Regions from separate parts of the Roseibium sp. ROS1 genome, predicted to be linked through region 2. Evidence: riboswitches for the same ligand, from Rfam matches in the RefSeq annotation. Region 2 holds a riboswitch; the other holds the start of a gene.

Region 1 (7,211 bases), 300 kb from region 2:
GGGTGAACGGATCGATGGCGCAGCGCCTGAGCGGCCAGGCGGTGCTGCGCTATGCCGGACAGGACATCGGCATGACCCTGGTCGGTGTGGAACCAAAGCGCGAACTGACCGTCTCCATGATCGGCGAGGATATGCGCCAGGGCTCCTTCGAGGACCTGGATACGACGTCGAATGGCCTCGTTATCGGCGACAAGGCCGCGGAGCGACTGGGGGCGGACCTGGGCGATACCGTGACCCTGACATCCGCAAACGGTGTCGCCAAGCGCTTCAAGATCGTCGGCCTGTTCCACAGTGGCATCACCACCAGCGACGAAGGGCTTGCCTATGCGCCGCTGAAGGCCGTGCAGATCCTCCTGGAAAAACCGGACGTCATCAATTCGATCGCGATCCACCTCAATTCCATCGCCGAAGCCAACGCGGTTGCCGCACGGGCCGAGCGGCAGCTCGGCTACAAGTCGGTTTCCTGGGAAGAGGCCAACGAGGGGCTGATGGAAGCCTTCTTCGTGCGCAACGTGATCATGTACACGGTTGTCGGGGCCATTCTGGTGGTAGCCGGCTTCGGCATCTTCAACATCGTCTCGACGATCGTGCACGAAAAGGCGCGTGATATCGCGATCCTGAAGTCACTGGGATTTCCGGAAGTCGATATTCAGCAGATCTTCGTGCTTGAAGGGCTAGTGATCGGTATCCTTGGCGCTCTTGCAGGTTCGGCGCTCGGCTTCGGACTGTCGAGCTATCTCGCGTCTGTCAAATTCGAATTTACCCAGGACGTGGAGATGACCCACCTGCCGATCTATTTTTCCGCCCTGCACTACATCATTGCCTGCCTGTTGGCGCTGTTTTCATCCGGGATCGCCGGCTACATTCCCGCCAGGAAAGCCGCACGGCTCAATCCTGTCGACATTATCCGAGGGGCGACATGACCCCTTCCCCGGAAAAACAGACGGCTCCCGGCCACGTACTGCTGGAAGCGAGCAACCTCACCCGCATCTTGCCGGCCATCGTGCCGGTGACACTGGTACAGGATGTCAGCTTTCAGGTTGGCGAGGCGGAGTTCGTTGCCATTACCGGTCCGTCCGGTTCCGGGAAATCGTCGCTTCTGTATCTGCTTGGCCTTCTCGACAGGCCGACGTCCGGCGAGGTCCGGATAGACGGCCTTCCCACTCATGCGCTGACATCTGCCGAAATGGCGCATCTTCGCCTGGAAAAACTCGGCTTCGTTTTTCAGTTTCATTTCCTGCTGCCGGAATTTACCGCTTTGGAAAACGTGATGATCCCGATGCAGCGGCTCGGCAAACGCAGCCCCAAGGCCCAACTCGACCATGCGACGGAGCTTCTGGCGGCGCTGGGACTGGAAGAGTTTCTTCACCGCCGCCCGGAGCAATTGTCCGGCGGGCAGCGACAGCGCGTCGCTGTCGCCCGGGCACTTGCCAATTCACCGCAGCTGATCCTTGCTGATGAGCCGACCGGCAGTCTCGACAGTGTATCGACGGAACAGGTGTTTGAAAGTCTTCAGGCCATTGTGAAGACCGAAAGGACCACCGTCGTCGCCGTTACCCATGATATCGATCTCGCCGACAGGATGGACCGGCGTATCCATCTGGTCGACGGCCGCATCGATTACGACCGGCACCACCAAAGGGAAGAAGCACCCGGCTTGGGCGCATAATTTGCGACCTGAGTAGCTGGCACCGGTTTCAGGCGACTTGAGGCTCATGCACCGGCTGGACTATCGCCAGCAGCATCAAAAGCGCAACAGGTATCGCAAGCGCCCAGAACCCCATGACGGTCATCAGGAAACTCGCCAGAAGACCTCCGGCCGCGAAAGCCAGCAGGACGAAGGCCTGGTGACGGATCCGGGAGCGGCTGTCGGGCCGCGTTTCGGGATGCGTGAAATAGTCGGCGATGCCGAGCACAAGCTTCAGCGTATTGCCGGTCATGATGGTCGTGGGAACATGCCTGTTGAGCAGGGTCAGCATGATGACGTTCTGCAACGACATGGCCACGGTCGAAAACCCGACAGCCGTCAGAGTGACGGCAGACAACGGTCCTCCGGCTGACGGATCTCCAAGACCGGCGACGAACATGAAGCCCGCCACCAGCAAAGCTTCGAGCGCGAACAGATGCCGGACGGCAATCCTGTTTTTGCGCACCAGTGCAGTGACCGAAACGAACCAGAAGAGAGTCGAACCGAAGAAAACCGCGAGCACGAAAACCTTCAGAGCCGCGTTTTGCCCCTGGTGAAACACCTCCGTGCACAAGACGACAAGCGTTCCGGTAATGAATGCCGTGAAGGTGTGAAACAGGCCGAGAATGCAGACCACATCGATGAAGCAGGCACAAAAGGCGAGCAGGATCGGCACCAACGGCCGACTGTGATGCAACATGGATCGGTCCAATTGTGGAGCTCCCGAGCTAGTCCTTTGAGGAAGATGTGCCATGCACTGGTGGACTTGCCAAGCCGGATTGGACATGGCATAAGCGCGCCATCATCAAGAGAAGGGCTGGCGCCCTCGCCAACCTGCCATTCCGGGCAAGGTGGTTTCCGCAACAGGGATGCGGCTGGTCAGACCCTCAACCGAGGCTTTCCGGCAACTAAGCGGTTAATTTGCATGCGCCAGTCCTCCTCGGGCAACCGATGGAGGATTTTTTGTCTCAGGACCCTTTTGCCGGACGTGCGGCAGATCTGATCGAGAACCATGTGGCTGCGAGCTCCAAGCTTGCCGGAACGGATATCTGGTGCCAGGCTGCTGAAGACTGCGTGCTGGCGCGGATCAAATCCCTGCGCATCCTGGGTGGCCTACCGCGGCACAAGGCGCCGCTGAGCCAGACCGCCCGCACCGAGCGTTTGAAAACACTGCTTCAACTGTGGGCGAACGGCTGCACCTGCGCTGTCGATGAAGACCTCTTTGCCGATATTCTCAACCGGCACGGACCCGTCAGGCACTGACGGGGGTGCCCCGTGTGTGCACAACGTCTGCACTCTGCCAATTTCTTTGATACAGGCGTGCTGCAACAACTCGCCTCATCCTGAGGAAGGCCGAAGGCCTGTCTCGAAGGATGAGTTTTTTGGGGAACCAAGCCGGATGAGATCGCGGCGCTCAGTCCCTCTTGGGGACCGGGCGCGGCTTGCCGCCGTCATCGACGGCCACCATGGTGAAGACCGCTTCGGTCACCTTTTCACGATGGCCGTAGCGATGGCGCAGGGCCCAGGATTCAAGCTTGATTTCCATCGACGAGTTGCCGACACGAAGGACTTCGGCATAAACGCACAGCACGTCGCCCACATGGACAGGCCGGATGAATTTCATCTTGTCGACCGCGATGGTCACGACACGTCCCTCGGCCCGTTGACCGGCTGCGATACCGCCTGCCAGGTCCATCTGCGACAACACCCAGCCCCCGAAAATATCTCCCGAGGCATTGGTGTCGGCAGGCATTGCCATGGTGCGCAATGTCAGATCGCCTGTCGGCTTTTCGTCGTACACGCCTGAGCCCCTCCGCTGATTCTCGCAAGAAGACTAGGTCATCACCTGCAAGAATAGAAGTGGTTGATCGGAGGGCCTCAGAAGGAACTGCGGATCAAGTCCACCGTCAAAGGACAAACATCAGGATTGCCATGATCCACAACGGCATGGGGGCAGCGACCCAGATCAGCAGGATCGGCAGGCCGCGAAGCAGAAGGTTGGAGGTATTCATTTCGGTTGCTTTCTAGCTGAAGGCCTGGATTTCAAGGACTGTCATCGCCGAAAGGGCGACGATGCCGGTGATGAAGGCCAGTTTCGCGCTGCCGATGAGTGTGCGGCCAGCGACATCCAGTTTCGGCAGCGGCATGCCGCGCGAATCCAGATACATGGACAGAAGCATCAGCGAAAAGACGGTGAACCAGACGAACACCAGCACTTCCGCTATCAGGACAATCGTTACCAGCATGATCCGCTCCATTCAGAGGGTTGCGATGTCAGTTCGGCAGGCGGATTGGCTCCAGGGGTTCCGAAGGTGGCCAGCCACAGGCTCTGCGCGATGCGTTCGGCAATGGCCACAATCTCGTCTGCGAGGTCCGGCACGAACAATTCACGGATCACGGGCCGGAAGACACCGAGCCATTCGCCATAATCCGTGCTTACCAGCTCCTTCTGCTTCAGGTGAGCCGGCACGGGCTTGCCCTTGTAGGCGCCGTTCTTCATCAGGACGGATTGCCAGAAGGCTTCCATTTTCGGCAGGTGCTCTTCCCACCGGCCAGCCAGACGGCGTTCGAAGATGCCTCCGAGCCGAGGATGCTGGCGAATGCATCCATAGAAGGTATGCACCATCACATGGATCGCCTGTTCATCGACCTTCTCGTAACGACGGAGCCGGTCGCCCTGGTCCGGCGTTTCGCGTCTCTTCAGCTTGTATCTGTTGGTACTGGAGTTAGGGGCTTCCATAGCCGCCTCCATAACATTCATTTAAGATGCATCTTTTAAATGGCACAACAACCCGCTAAAATCAACATATAAGATGAATGTTTAAAGAGACCCAGCCATGCGCCTCAGTCAGGCCAGCGATTTTGCCTTGAGAATTCTGATGGCGACCGGCCAATCCGACGTCCCGCAGACCGTCGACAAGCTTTCGCGGCAGCTTGGCCTTGCCAAATCACATGTCATGAAAATTGTCGCTCATCTCGCCAAGGGTGGCTATCTGGAGACGACGCGCGGGCGTGGCGGCGGGATACGGCTGGCGAAAACACCGGACATGATCCGCCTGGGGGATGTCGTGCGGCTGATCGAGCCGGACCTTGGCGTCGTCGCCTGCCTGAAGCCCGAGCCCACAGTCTGCGCCTTCCTGCCCCGGTGTGCGCTGAAGGGCGCAATGGCGCGAGCCTCGGAAGCCTTTCTGGAAAGCCTCAATACCGAAACGCTGGCATCCATTCTGGCCGGAACACAGGTGGCACTGCCAGTCGAAACCAGCGCCTGAGGCAACCCCGGCTGCAACAAGGCAGACGGGGACCATCCGTTTCGAGCCTGGTTTTCCTAGAGCGTCGAAGCCTTTTCCAGGAAGTCCATCTGCTCCAGGCAGTAGTAGCCGGAAATCCGGCTGATGGTGCCTGCCCTCTTCCAGTCGTTGAGGACACGGCTGACGTTTTCGCGCGCGGCACCTGCCATGTTGGCGATATCTGCCTGGCTGAGTTTGTAGTGGATCAGCAACCGGCCATCGTCGAGCGGCTTGCCGAAGGTTTCCGCCAACTGCAGCAGGGTCTGGGCGACCCTTCCCGGCAAGGGCAGGAACGAGCGTGCCGCCAGCACATCATTGGCATGGCGCAGCCGCTTGCCGACGATCGACAGCATATGCCGGTAGACGGCCGGGTTCTCGTCGGCAAACCGCTGGAAGGCGGCCTTGTCGATGAAGGCAAGCTGGGCTTCCTTCAGGGAGATGACCGTTGCCGACCGCGGACGGCCATCAAGCAGGGCCAGTTCGCCGACAAGATCGCCAGGGCCGAGCACTGCAAGCAGCTGCTCGTCGCCTTCAACGGACAAAAGCGATACCTTGAGCGAGCCCTCCAGAACCGCGTAACAGCCGTTTCCGGGATCGCCATTTTCGAAGAGAATGGTGCCAGCCGATATTTTCATCGGCCTTGCAAGGCGCGACAGGCCGACAGCCAGTTCCGGGTCAAGCCCTTCAAGCGAAAAGCTATTTTTTAAAAAATCCTTGATTTCAGCCACACCTTACCCCTGCCAAAAGCGCTGCTGCCCGCGAAATTACAAGATCAAACGCCATCTTGTGATGCCCATCACGTGCATTCCAGCAAAATAACCCTATATCTAAGGACATGGAAGCGGGGCCGCCCCTCCCCTCTTCCGGACCTCCACGAAAAACGGCCCTGTACCCCGCAGGGCCGTTTTTTCGTTTCACCGTTTCGTCATACCCACTGGTCGATCCGAATTCGCAAGTCCGAAACAAACCTCACAAAAGCCTGACTGCCAGCACCTTAAGCGAAAGTTCGGTGTCAGTTCAGAAAAACGTCCTTCTTCTCCAGCGTCTGAAAGAACCTCTGGCTGGAAAGAACCTCAAACTGGCATTCGCGTATCGCAATCTTCCGGCGCGGTTCGTCCCGCCGCAGGCGATCATCCGAACGGCCGGGAATAGCAGCCACGAAACTGAGATCGCTCATGCCGTCAAAATGGTTATGCAAAAGAGCGTGCAGCGCTTCCTGATCCTCGGTCTCCGGCAAGGGATCCGCCTTGGGAAGCAGCTTCAGGCCGTGCGCCTTGGCAAGCCGTGCCAGACGGACAGCCTTGAGACCTGATTGCACCGGCGAAATCAGCAGTGGCGGTTCGGGATAATCGGCATGCTCGATCGCCTTCAGAACGATCCGCGCAAGGGACGTGCGCTCCAACAGACCTTCACGCACCGCCACGAAATCCGGCTGACGTTTCATCAACACGCTGTAACGGGCAAGCTGAGCCTGGGCTTCCTCCTGCAGAAGCTGGTCCGGCAGTAGCCGCAGCAAGGCACGGCGCTGCAGTTGTTCGCGCGTGAACATCCGGTCGCCATAGATTTCCTGCATGCGGGCGCTGACAGGCGAAACACGATCACCGCTGAAGGCCAAGGTCACCCCGAAGAGTGCCCGTTTGCCGACCTTCTCCGCGGTTTCCTGCAACGGACGGAATTCGCGTGGCCACAGCTCGGTGGCAACCATGGCTCCAAGAGCGCTCAGGCGCCCCCGCTCCACAAGTTCACGCAATGCGCGATCGACCCCGAAGGCAAGGCCGTAGTCCAACGCTCCAAGTGTAATTCGCTTCATGAAATTCCGCAGGCGGACCGGACAATGTGAATATTAAGCCACATCCCTGCGTCATTCAGCCAAGCAAATCAAGTCGGATGTTGGGTGGAGCCGACATCTCCTGCCGGTTCAATTTGGGTCAACCGGCTCGAACACCGGGCCGATACGCCCCTCAACCTTGTAGACGACAAGCTTTTCCAGCGGCACATCTTTAACCTTGCGAGTCAGCTCGGCAACTTCCTCGACGTTGGCAAAGGACTGCCGCAGGTCGCCTTCCCGGTTCCGGCGCTTTTCAGCAACATAGAGCCCCGGCCCGTCGAACAGCGACATGTCAGGCGCAGGCTGCATGACATAGCGGATACGCTCGGTCAGCTGGAACACCGGCAAGTCGTCTTTCATCAGGAAATCGAGCTGGCCGTTGAGGCCGTAGCTGGTCGTTGCCACGAAG
Region 2 (7,211 bases):
CTTCTGTCGCAACTTCGCCATGCGTTCCGGCTGTCCACGCGACAGCATCAGCATCACGAGCAAGGTAACGGAGGCGCCAGTTGCCTCCGGTGACACGATGGCCACTTCCCGCTCGATCGCCCCGACTTCTCTCAGGCGTTGCACCCTGCGCAGGCAGGCGGCAGAAGACAGGCCAACCTTCTCGGAAAGTTCCTTGCCGGTTTGCCGGGCATCGAGACTGAGGAGATGCAGCAGCTGATGATCGAAATCGTCCAGATCCATGATGAAAAGTCCTGTTTGGCGTAATTGTGCGGTAGTTTATCTCAAAATCGGAATTTTTGCGAATTTATCGCTCAAAACTGAGAATTTTGCGCACTGTCCGTAGAGGCTTTTTCTAAACTTGCTCCTGTCCCGTCGGAAAGGAGCAAAACAGATGACCGATCACCTTGTACCCCTGCACCTGGCACGCGTCCGTAGAGCCGGTCTCGGTGCTGCCGTCTTGCATTTTGCGCTGAAGTGCCTGCGCCGTCGGCGCGACATGGCCCACCTGGCGGATCTGCCCGACTATCTCTTGAAGGATGTTGGCCTCAGCCGCGCTGATGTCCGGAAAACCCCACAGGTCGGCGAAACGCTGCGCTGAAGAAAAGCCACTGGGAAATTCGGGAATTGGATTGGTTGTTTGGAGCGGGTGAGGGGAATCGAACCCCCGTCTTAAGCTTGGGAAGCTTCTGCTCTACCATTGAGCTACACCCGCCGAACCTGATGAGCTTTCTGCGCCGACTTGCCCGACCTGTCAAGCACGCTTGTCTGATGGGGAGATGCTTTTCCAAAGCGCTGCGATCTTGCGCTGCGACGCTGAAATCGCCATGTTCCGGCCCGGGCAGTGCGGTACGCACGAAAAGACATCAAACCGGGTCATATATATGCGAAATCAGGTCAGGGCGCTGGTCACCTCACGCAACTGGGAAGTCTGCATCATTGGCGTTATCGTTTTGAATGCGGTGACGCTCGGTCTGGAGACCAGTTCTGCTGTCATGGCAGAGGTAGGCAGTTTCCTCAGGCTGGTCGATCAGGTGATCCTGGGCATATTCGTCGTTGAACTGGCTTTGCGGCTCTATGCCCATGGCCTGAAGTTCTTCAAGGACCCCTGGAGCCTCTTCGACTTCAGCATCGTTGCAATCTCGCTGATGCCGGCAACAGGCAACCTGTCCGTTCTGCGGTCGCTGCGAATCCTGAGGGCTCTGCGCCTTATTTCCGTCGTACCGTCCCTGCGCCGTGTTATCGGCGGGCTGGTGGCCGCCCTGCCGGGCATGGGCTCCATCGTCGTGTTGATGGCGCTGGTCTTTTACGTCTTCGCCGTCATGGCAACCAAGCTCTATGGAGAAGCCTTTCCGGAATGGTTCGGCAATCTCGGCGCATCGCTCTACACGCTGTTCCAGGTCATGACCCTGGAAAGCTGGTCCATGGGCATCGTGCGTCCGGTCATGGATGTCTATCCCTATTCCTGGCTGTTCTTTGTCCCCTTCATCCTGTGCACGGCCTTCACGGTGCTGAACCTCTTTATCGGTATCATCGTCTCCGCCATGCAGGAGGAACACGAGGCTGAAGCCGACGCCAACCGCCAGGCCATCCACGACGACACAGGTCTGATCCTGGAAGAGGTCAGGGCGCTTCGAGCAGAACTGAAAGAGCTGAAGGCGGAAGCCGGCAAGACGCGGACGTAAGGCGGCGCGGCGGACTGAAACAGTGGCGTCAGCGGATGCACCAAGAGCTACTCACGATCTGAGGCGTCGTCCCATGGCTGAACCGTGGGAACCAGGACGCTCCGTTTCCTGAGCCAATTGTCTCTTTGTGACTGAGATCCAGGTATGGATTGCCGGATCAAGTTCGGCAATGACGACTGGGGGAGGGGCCGGCCCTAGTGCTTGGAAGGAGTGACGGGACGTCGACGCTCCCTAAAGTTCAGCCAGAACCTCTTCCGGCCCTTCGACGGTCAGCGTCACTCCGTCTTCGGTGTAGTCGCGCGCCATGACGGTGAGGCCGAGGGTCTCGACCCGCCGTTCCAGTTCCGATCCGGACGCAAAATCTGCGCGAACTGTTTTCGACAGTATCTTTTGAAACGGTACCAGGTCGGCGTTGTAGATCGCATCCTGCGCTGCGCCGGAATAGGCCCGGGCGAGGCCCCCACCGCCGAGTTTCGTACCGCCGAAATAACGCACGATCAGAACAGCGCAGTTGATCAGTTCGGCGCCTTGCAGCACGCGCAATGTCGGCATGCCGGAGGTGCCAGCCGGTTCACCGTCGTCCTTGCCGCTCTCCTCAATCCGGTCGTCTTCCAGAAGTCTCCGGTGCGCCGTGACGATGTGATTGGCCTTTTTGTGCTCCTTGCGCAGCTCTTCCATCCGCTGGTCGAACATGTCCACCGGCACCAGATGCGCCAGAAAGCGGGACTTCCGGTCTTCCAGAAATCCTTCAAACTCACGGGTGACGGTTTTCAGGGCCATCGGCGGTCAGGCGGGTGCCTTGAAGTGCTTGGACAGCTTGAGTGCCTGGCCCTGATAGTTGGAGCCGATGCCTTCACCGTAGAGTGTCGCCGGGCGCTCCGCCATGTGTTCATAGACCAGACGCCCGATGGTCTGGCCGTGTTCCACGATGAACGGGACATCATGTGAGCGGACTTCAAGAACCGCGCGCGAGCCGACACCACCGGCACTGGCGTGGCCAAAACCGGGATCGAAGAAGCCTGCATAATGGACGCGGAATTCGCCGACGAGTGGATCGAACGGCACCATTTCGGCCGCATAGTCCGGCGGCACATGCACAGCTTCCTGGCTGACCAGAATATAGAATGCATCCGGATCGAGGATAAGTTCCGCCCGTTGGCGGCGATAGATAGGTTCCCAGAAATCCAGGACGTCCTGCGCGCCGACGACATCGACATCGATCAGTCCGGAGTGTTGCTTGGCGCGATATCCGATCAGGCTGTTGGGTCCGGTCCCTTCCAGATCGATGGAAAGCTGCACACCGTTGCCGATGCGCTCGTTGCCACCGCTCATCAGCGTGTGGGCCTTGTGCACCTCTTCCAGCTCCGCATCGGGAATGAGCGATTGACCGCGCCGGAAGCGGATCTGGCTGAGGCGGGACCCGGACCGCACGAGGATCGGAAAGGTCAGCGGCGAGATTTCGGCATAAAGCGGACCGGTGTAGCCGGCCGGAATGGTGTCGAAGGCAAGGCCGTTGTCTGTGATGACGCGGGTGAAGACGTCCAGGCGGCCGGTCGAGCTTTTCGGGTTGGCAGTTGCCGAAATATCGGGAGCCAGGGCGAGGCTTTCCTGCAGCGGCACGATATAGACGCAGCCTGTTTCAAGGACGGCACCTTCGCTCAGGTCGACCGTGTGCAGTTTCATCTGCTCAAGCCGAGCTGCTACCTGGATGTCGGGGCCCGGCAGGAAGCTGGCACGCACCCGGTAGGCTTCCTTGCCCAGACGCAGGTCGAGGCTGGCAGGCTGTATCTGACCGGTGACAGGCGGCGCGTCCGCTGAAATCTCTCCGGCGGCGAACATGGCCTGGATTACCCGTTCCGGCAAAATGCCGTTTGCTGTGAGAAGTGCGCTTCCGTTCAAGACCTGACCCGCTGTGACGTTCATGAAGATGTTCCGCATTATGCTGGTCTATGGTCATTAAAGGATCGGGCCGCCCGCGCCAACAGGCATTCTGGCAGAACGGGGCTTTTGAAGGGATCGTGCGCAAGACAATTGACCTGTGCCCGCTTTTCCCGTAGGACAGGCTCACTTCGTGGTGATTTGGGCCGGCCGGCTTGCAGCCACGTTAAACAAGTTGCTAAAAAGGCCGGAGGTGAGAACCCCGGTCTTGAGGCTGGGGTTTTTTGCGTTTGGAGCGAATGAAAGACATGACTGAGACCACCAAGACCGGAAACAAGAACTGGCGCCCTGCAACCACTCTGGTTCATGGCGGCACCATGCGGTCACCGTTTGGTGAGACCTCGGAGACCATCTACCTGACCCAGGGCTTCACCTACAGCGGTGCCGAAGCTGCCGAGGCCAGGTTCAATGGCGAGGACCCGGGTTATGTCTATTCGCGCTATGCCAACCCGACCGTTACCATGTTCGAGGACCGTATCAAGGCACTGGAAGGGGCCGAGGCCGCGCGGGCAACCGCCAGCGGCATGGCGGCCGTCAATCTGGCGCTGATGGCAGCGGTAAGGGCAGGCGATCACGTGATTGCCGCCAAGGCCCTGTTCGGCTCCTGCCGCTATATTTGCGAAACACTGTTGCCGCGTTTCGGCGTTGAAAGCACGCTGGTAGACGGAACGGACATCGAGCAGTGGAAGGCGGCTGTTCGGCCGAACACCAAGGCCCTGTTCCTGGAAAGCCCGACCAACCCGACGCTGGAAGTCATCGACATCGAGGCCGTGGCACAGATCGCCAAGGAAGCCGGTGCCCGTCTGATCGTCGACAACGTGTTTGCGACCCCGCTGTATCAGTCGCCGTTTCAGCTCGGTGCCGATGTGGTCGTCTATTCGGCCACCAAGCACATCGATGGCCAGGGCCGGTGCCTCGGTGGTGTGATCCTGTCGGACGAGGAATGGATCAACGACGAGGTCATGCCTTTCATCAAGCATACCGGTCCGCACATGAGCCCGTTCAGTGCCTGGGTCCTGTTGAAGGGCCTGGAAACGCTGCCGCTGCGCGTTGCGCGCCAGACGGAAACGGCGGGCAGGATTGCCGACTATCTGGCAAGCCAGTCCAGGGTCGCGCGGCTGATCTATCCGGGCCGGGACGACCACCCGCAGGCCGATGTTGCCAAACGCCAGATGAGCGGCGGATCCACCATGTTGGCGATGGAAATCGAGGGCGGCAAGGAAGCCGCGTTCCGTTTCACAAACGCGCTGGAAATCGTCAAGATCTCCAACAACCTGGGCGACGCCAAGAGCCTGATCACCCATCCGGCGACGACCACGCACCAGTCGATTGGCGAGGAAGCGCGCGCGGAACTCGGTATCACCGATGGTATCCTGCGGCTTTCAATCGGTCTGGAGGATCCGCAGGATCTGCTGGAAGATATCGAGAAGGCGCTCCAGGCGATCTAACGGCCTGTCTGCCGCAGCGCCTTCACGCCAATGAGCACCCGGGCGCCGGCGGACACGACGCATATCGCGGCAAAACCGTAGGCAAGCGCAGGAAACCAGGCGGGAACCAGGGCCATCAGCAGGAATAGCGCGATGGTCTCGGTACCTTCGGCCAGCCCGCCTATGTAATAGAGCGATTTGGAGCCCTGAGCGTCGGTGGTCAGCTTGTTCTTCTCCGCCATGATGGCAAAGGCCAGAAAGGCCGAGCCGTTGGCGTAGAAGCTGGCAAGAAGTGCCACCGCCGGCAAAGCGTTGCGGGCCGGGTCCTGTATGGCAAAGGCCAGAGGGATTGCGCTGTAGAAGAAGAAATCCAGTGTGATGTCGAGGTAGCCGCCGAGATCCGTCTTGGCCGTTGCCCGGGCCAACGCGCCATCGAGACCGTCTGCAAATCGGTTGACCGCGATCAGGAACAAGCCGATCAGGGTATGACCAGTTGCGATAGCGATGGCTGCCCCCATACCGGCAGCAAAGCCCGCCAGCGTCACGCTGTTGGCGGTAAGCCCCGTGCCGGCAAGGATCAGGCCCAGCCGGTTCAACGGCGGATCGATCAGCGGGCGCAGGTGGGCATCGAACATGAAGAGATCACTGTTTTGGGTCTGACAGATGGTGTTCTTGCAAAATCCGGCCTCAAATCTCAAGCAATTCCGGCCTCATATGTCACAACCCTCTTTCACGCTTGCGTCATTCGCCCTATAAGCCCCTCCTGAACGAGCGGGCACCACCCGTGGAAGTCGCTTGGGACCGGTCTATTTCAAGGTTCGCAGTTCTGAAATTAAGGAAAAGCCGTGTCTGGCAGTTACACCGCCATCACCCAAGGGATCGAAGTCTCCGTCGAGCCGTTTTATCTGGACGATGAATCGCGTCCGGAAGAGAGCGAGTATATCTGGGCGTATATGGTCGAGATCCACAACGGTGGCAGCGAACCGGTGCAGCTGAAGACGCGTTACTGGCAGATAACCGATGCCAGAGGGCGCCAGGAAGAAGTCAGCGGCGAGGGCGTGGTCGGCGAACAGCCGGTGATAGAGCCTGGCGAGACCTATGAGTATTCGTCGCACTGCCCGCTTTCGACCGACAGCGGCATCATGGCCGGGTCCTACTCGATGGAACGTCCGGACGGCTCCATGTTCGACGTCGTCATTCCGGCGTTTTCACTCGATCTGCCGGATGCGATCCACAGCCTGAATTGAGGCTATCAGCCGATCAGATACTCAGCAGTCCGCCGACAAAGCCGATCAGCAGCCACAAGATCCACTTGCGGCGGTTGAAGGCCGTCAGCAACGTGACCGCTAGTATTCCGAAGATCAGATAGAGGATATGGCCGGCAAAGCCGGTGCCGAGCACCCATGCGAAAAGATCCGGATCCCGGTTCTTTGCCAGATGGAAATGGTCTTCGGCAAACATCACCAGCGCGTCGGCTGCAAGGCCGCAGACGAAGCCTGCAAAGGCAATCATCATTCGCGTGCCCCAGTTCGCCTGCTTTGGAGCGGTGCGAACCTGCACGTACCGGACAGCATAAGGCATGGGGCGCTGTACGCGCAGCCTCTGGCGGCGTCGCCTCAGTGGATAGCGCACACTTGTCCGCTCTCCGATTGCCTGATTGCTCATGTCCCTGTCTCCGCACTGAAGGACCTACAGGTCCCGGCAGCCCACAAGCGTGCTGTCCCCGCACCGGTGATAAGGTGCGGCGGATTGAAGGACCGAAAACAAAAAGGGTTCAATTTGATCGATCTGGTGAAGTTGAAAGGCTGTTTGCTGTTGAGGCCTGTTCCTTGATCCAGATTGTTATGGTGTCCAGTGCGCCCGGTGCGTAGGCACGGCGCCCCAGGACCATGAACAAGGCCTTCGACCAGGAAGGCATTTGCCCTTCGAGCTGGTAGTTGAAGGCTTCCGCCCGCAACAGCGCATGGGTTGCTTCCGGGACGATCACGAAGCGGTTGGCGGGATTGTTGTCCGTCAGCATCTTTCGATAGATGCCGGAATTGAAATGAGGATCGACATTGAGGTCCTCTGTGCCGTGCAGTGTCAGAACGGGCGAGGAAATACGGGCAAGGGAGGTGGTGGAGTCGGAAGCCGCATTCCGGCG

The links. Region 2 has a riboswitch for S-adenosylmethionine ahead of ACYQ6M_RS18345 (O-succinylhomoserine sulfhydrylase). Riboswitches for the same ligand answer to the same signal wherever they lie in the genome.
Region 1: linked by a shared signal. The riboswitch ahead of ACYQ6M_RS19750 (hypothetical protein) and the one ahead of ACYQ6M_RS18345 (O-succinylhomoserine sulfhydrylase) in region 2 are both predicted to bind S-adenosylmethionine.

Annotation. Positions count from the first base shown of each region.
Region 1 covers NZ_BAAGIG010000003.1:784,863-792,073, forward strand. The annotation lists gene ACYQ6M_RS19735 (ABC transporter permease) at 1-923, shown strand, start outside; gene ACYQ6M_RS19740 (ABC transporter ATP-binding protein) at 920-1,669, shown strand; gene ACYQ6M_RS19745 (YoaK family protein) at 1,698-2,387, opposite strand; SAM-I-IV-variant riboswitch at 2,485-2,609, shown strand; gene ACYQ6M_RS19750 (hypothetical protein) at 2,651-2,950, shown strand; gene ACYQ6M_RS19755 (acyl-CoA thioesterase) at 3,102-3,446, opposite strand; gene ACYQ6M_RS19760 (hypothetical protein) at 3,712-3,933, opposite strand; gene ACYQ6M_RS19765 (group III truncated hemoglobin) at 3,924-4,427, opposite strand; gene ACYQ6M_RS19770 (RrF2 family transcriptional regulator) at 4,525-4,956, shown strand; gene ACYQ6M_RS19775 (Crp/Fnr family transcriptional regulator) at 5,013-5,702, opposite strand; gene ACYQ6M_RS19780 (ChbG/HpnK family deacetylase) at 5,987-6,784, opposite strand; gene ACYQ6M_RS19785 (glycosyltransferase family 39 protein) at 6,893-7,211, opposite strand, start outside.
Region 2 covers NZ_BAAGIG010000003.1:480,925-488,135, reverse strand. The annotation lists gene ACYQ6M_RS18375 (Lrp/AsnC family transcriptional regulator) at 1-261, opposite strand, end outside; gene ACYQ6M_RS18370 (DUF1127 domain-containing protein) at 413-619, shown strand; tRNA gene ACYQ6M_RS18365 (tRNA-Gly) at 660-733, opposite strand; gene ACYQ6M_RS18360 (ion transporter) at 903-1,703, shown strand; gene ACYQ6M_RS18355 (YigZ family protein) at 1,935-2,483, opposite strand; gene ACYQ6M_RS18350 (2'-deoxycytidine 5'-triphosphate deaminase) at 2,490-3,626, opposite strand; SAM riboswitch at 3,765-3,844, shown strand; gene ACYQ6M_RS18345 (O-succinylhomoserine sulfhydrylase) at 3,890-5,089, shown strand; gene ACYQ6M_RS18340 (CDP-alcohol phosphatidyltransferase family protein) at 5,086-5,703, opposite strand; gene apaG (Co2+/Mg2+ efflux protein ApaG) at 5,914-6,315, shown strand; gene ACYQ6M_RS18330 (hypothetical protein) at 6,329-6,733, opposite strand; gene ACYQ6M_RS18325 (alpha/beta hydrolase family protein) at 6,843-7,211, opposite strand, start outside.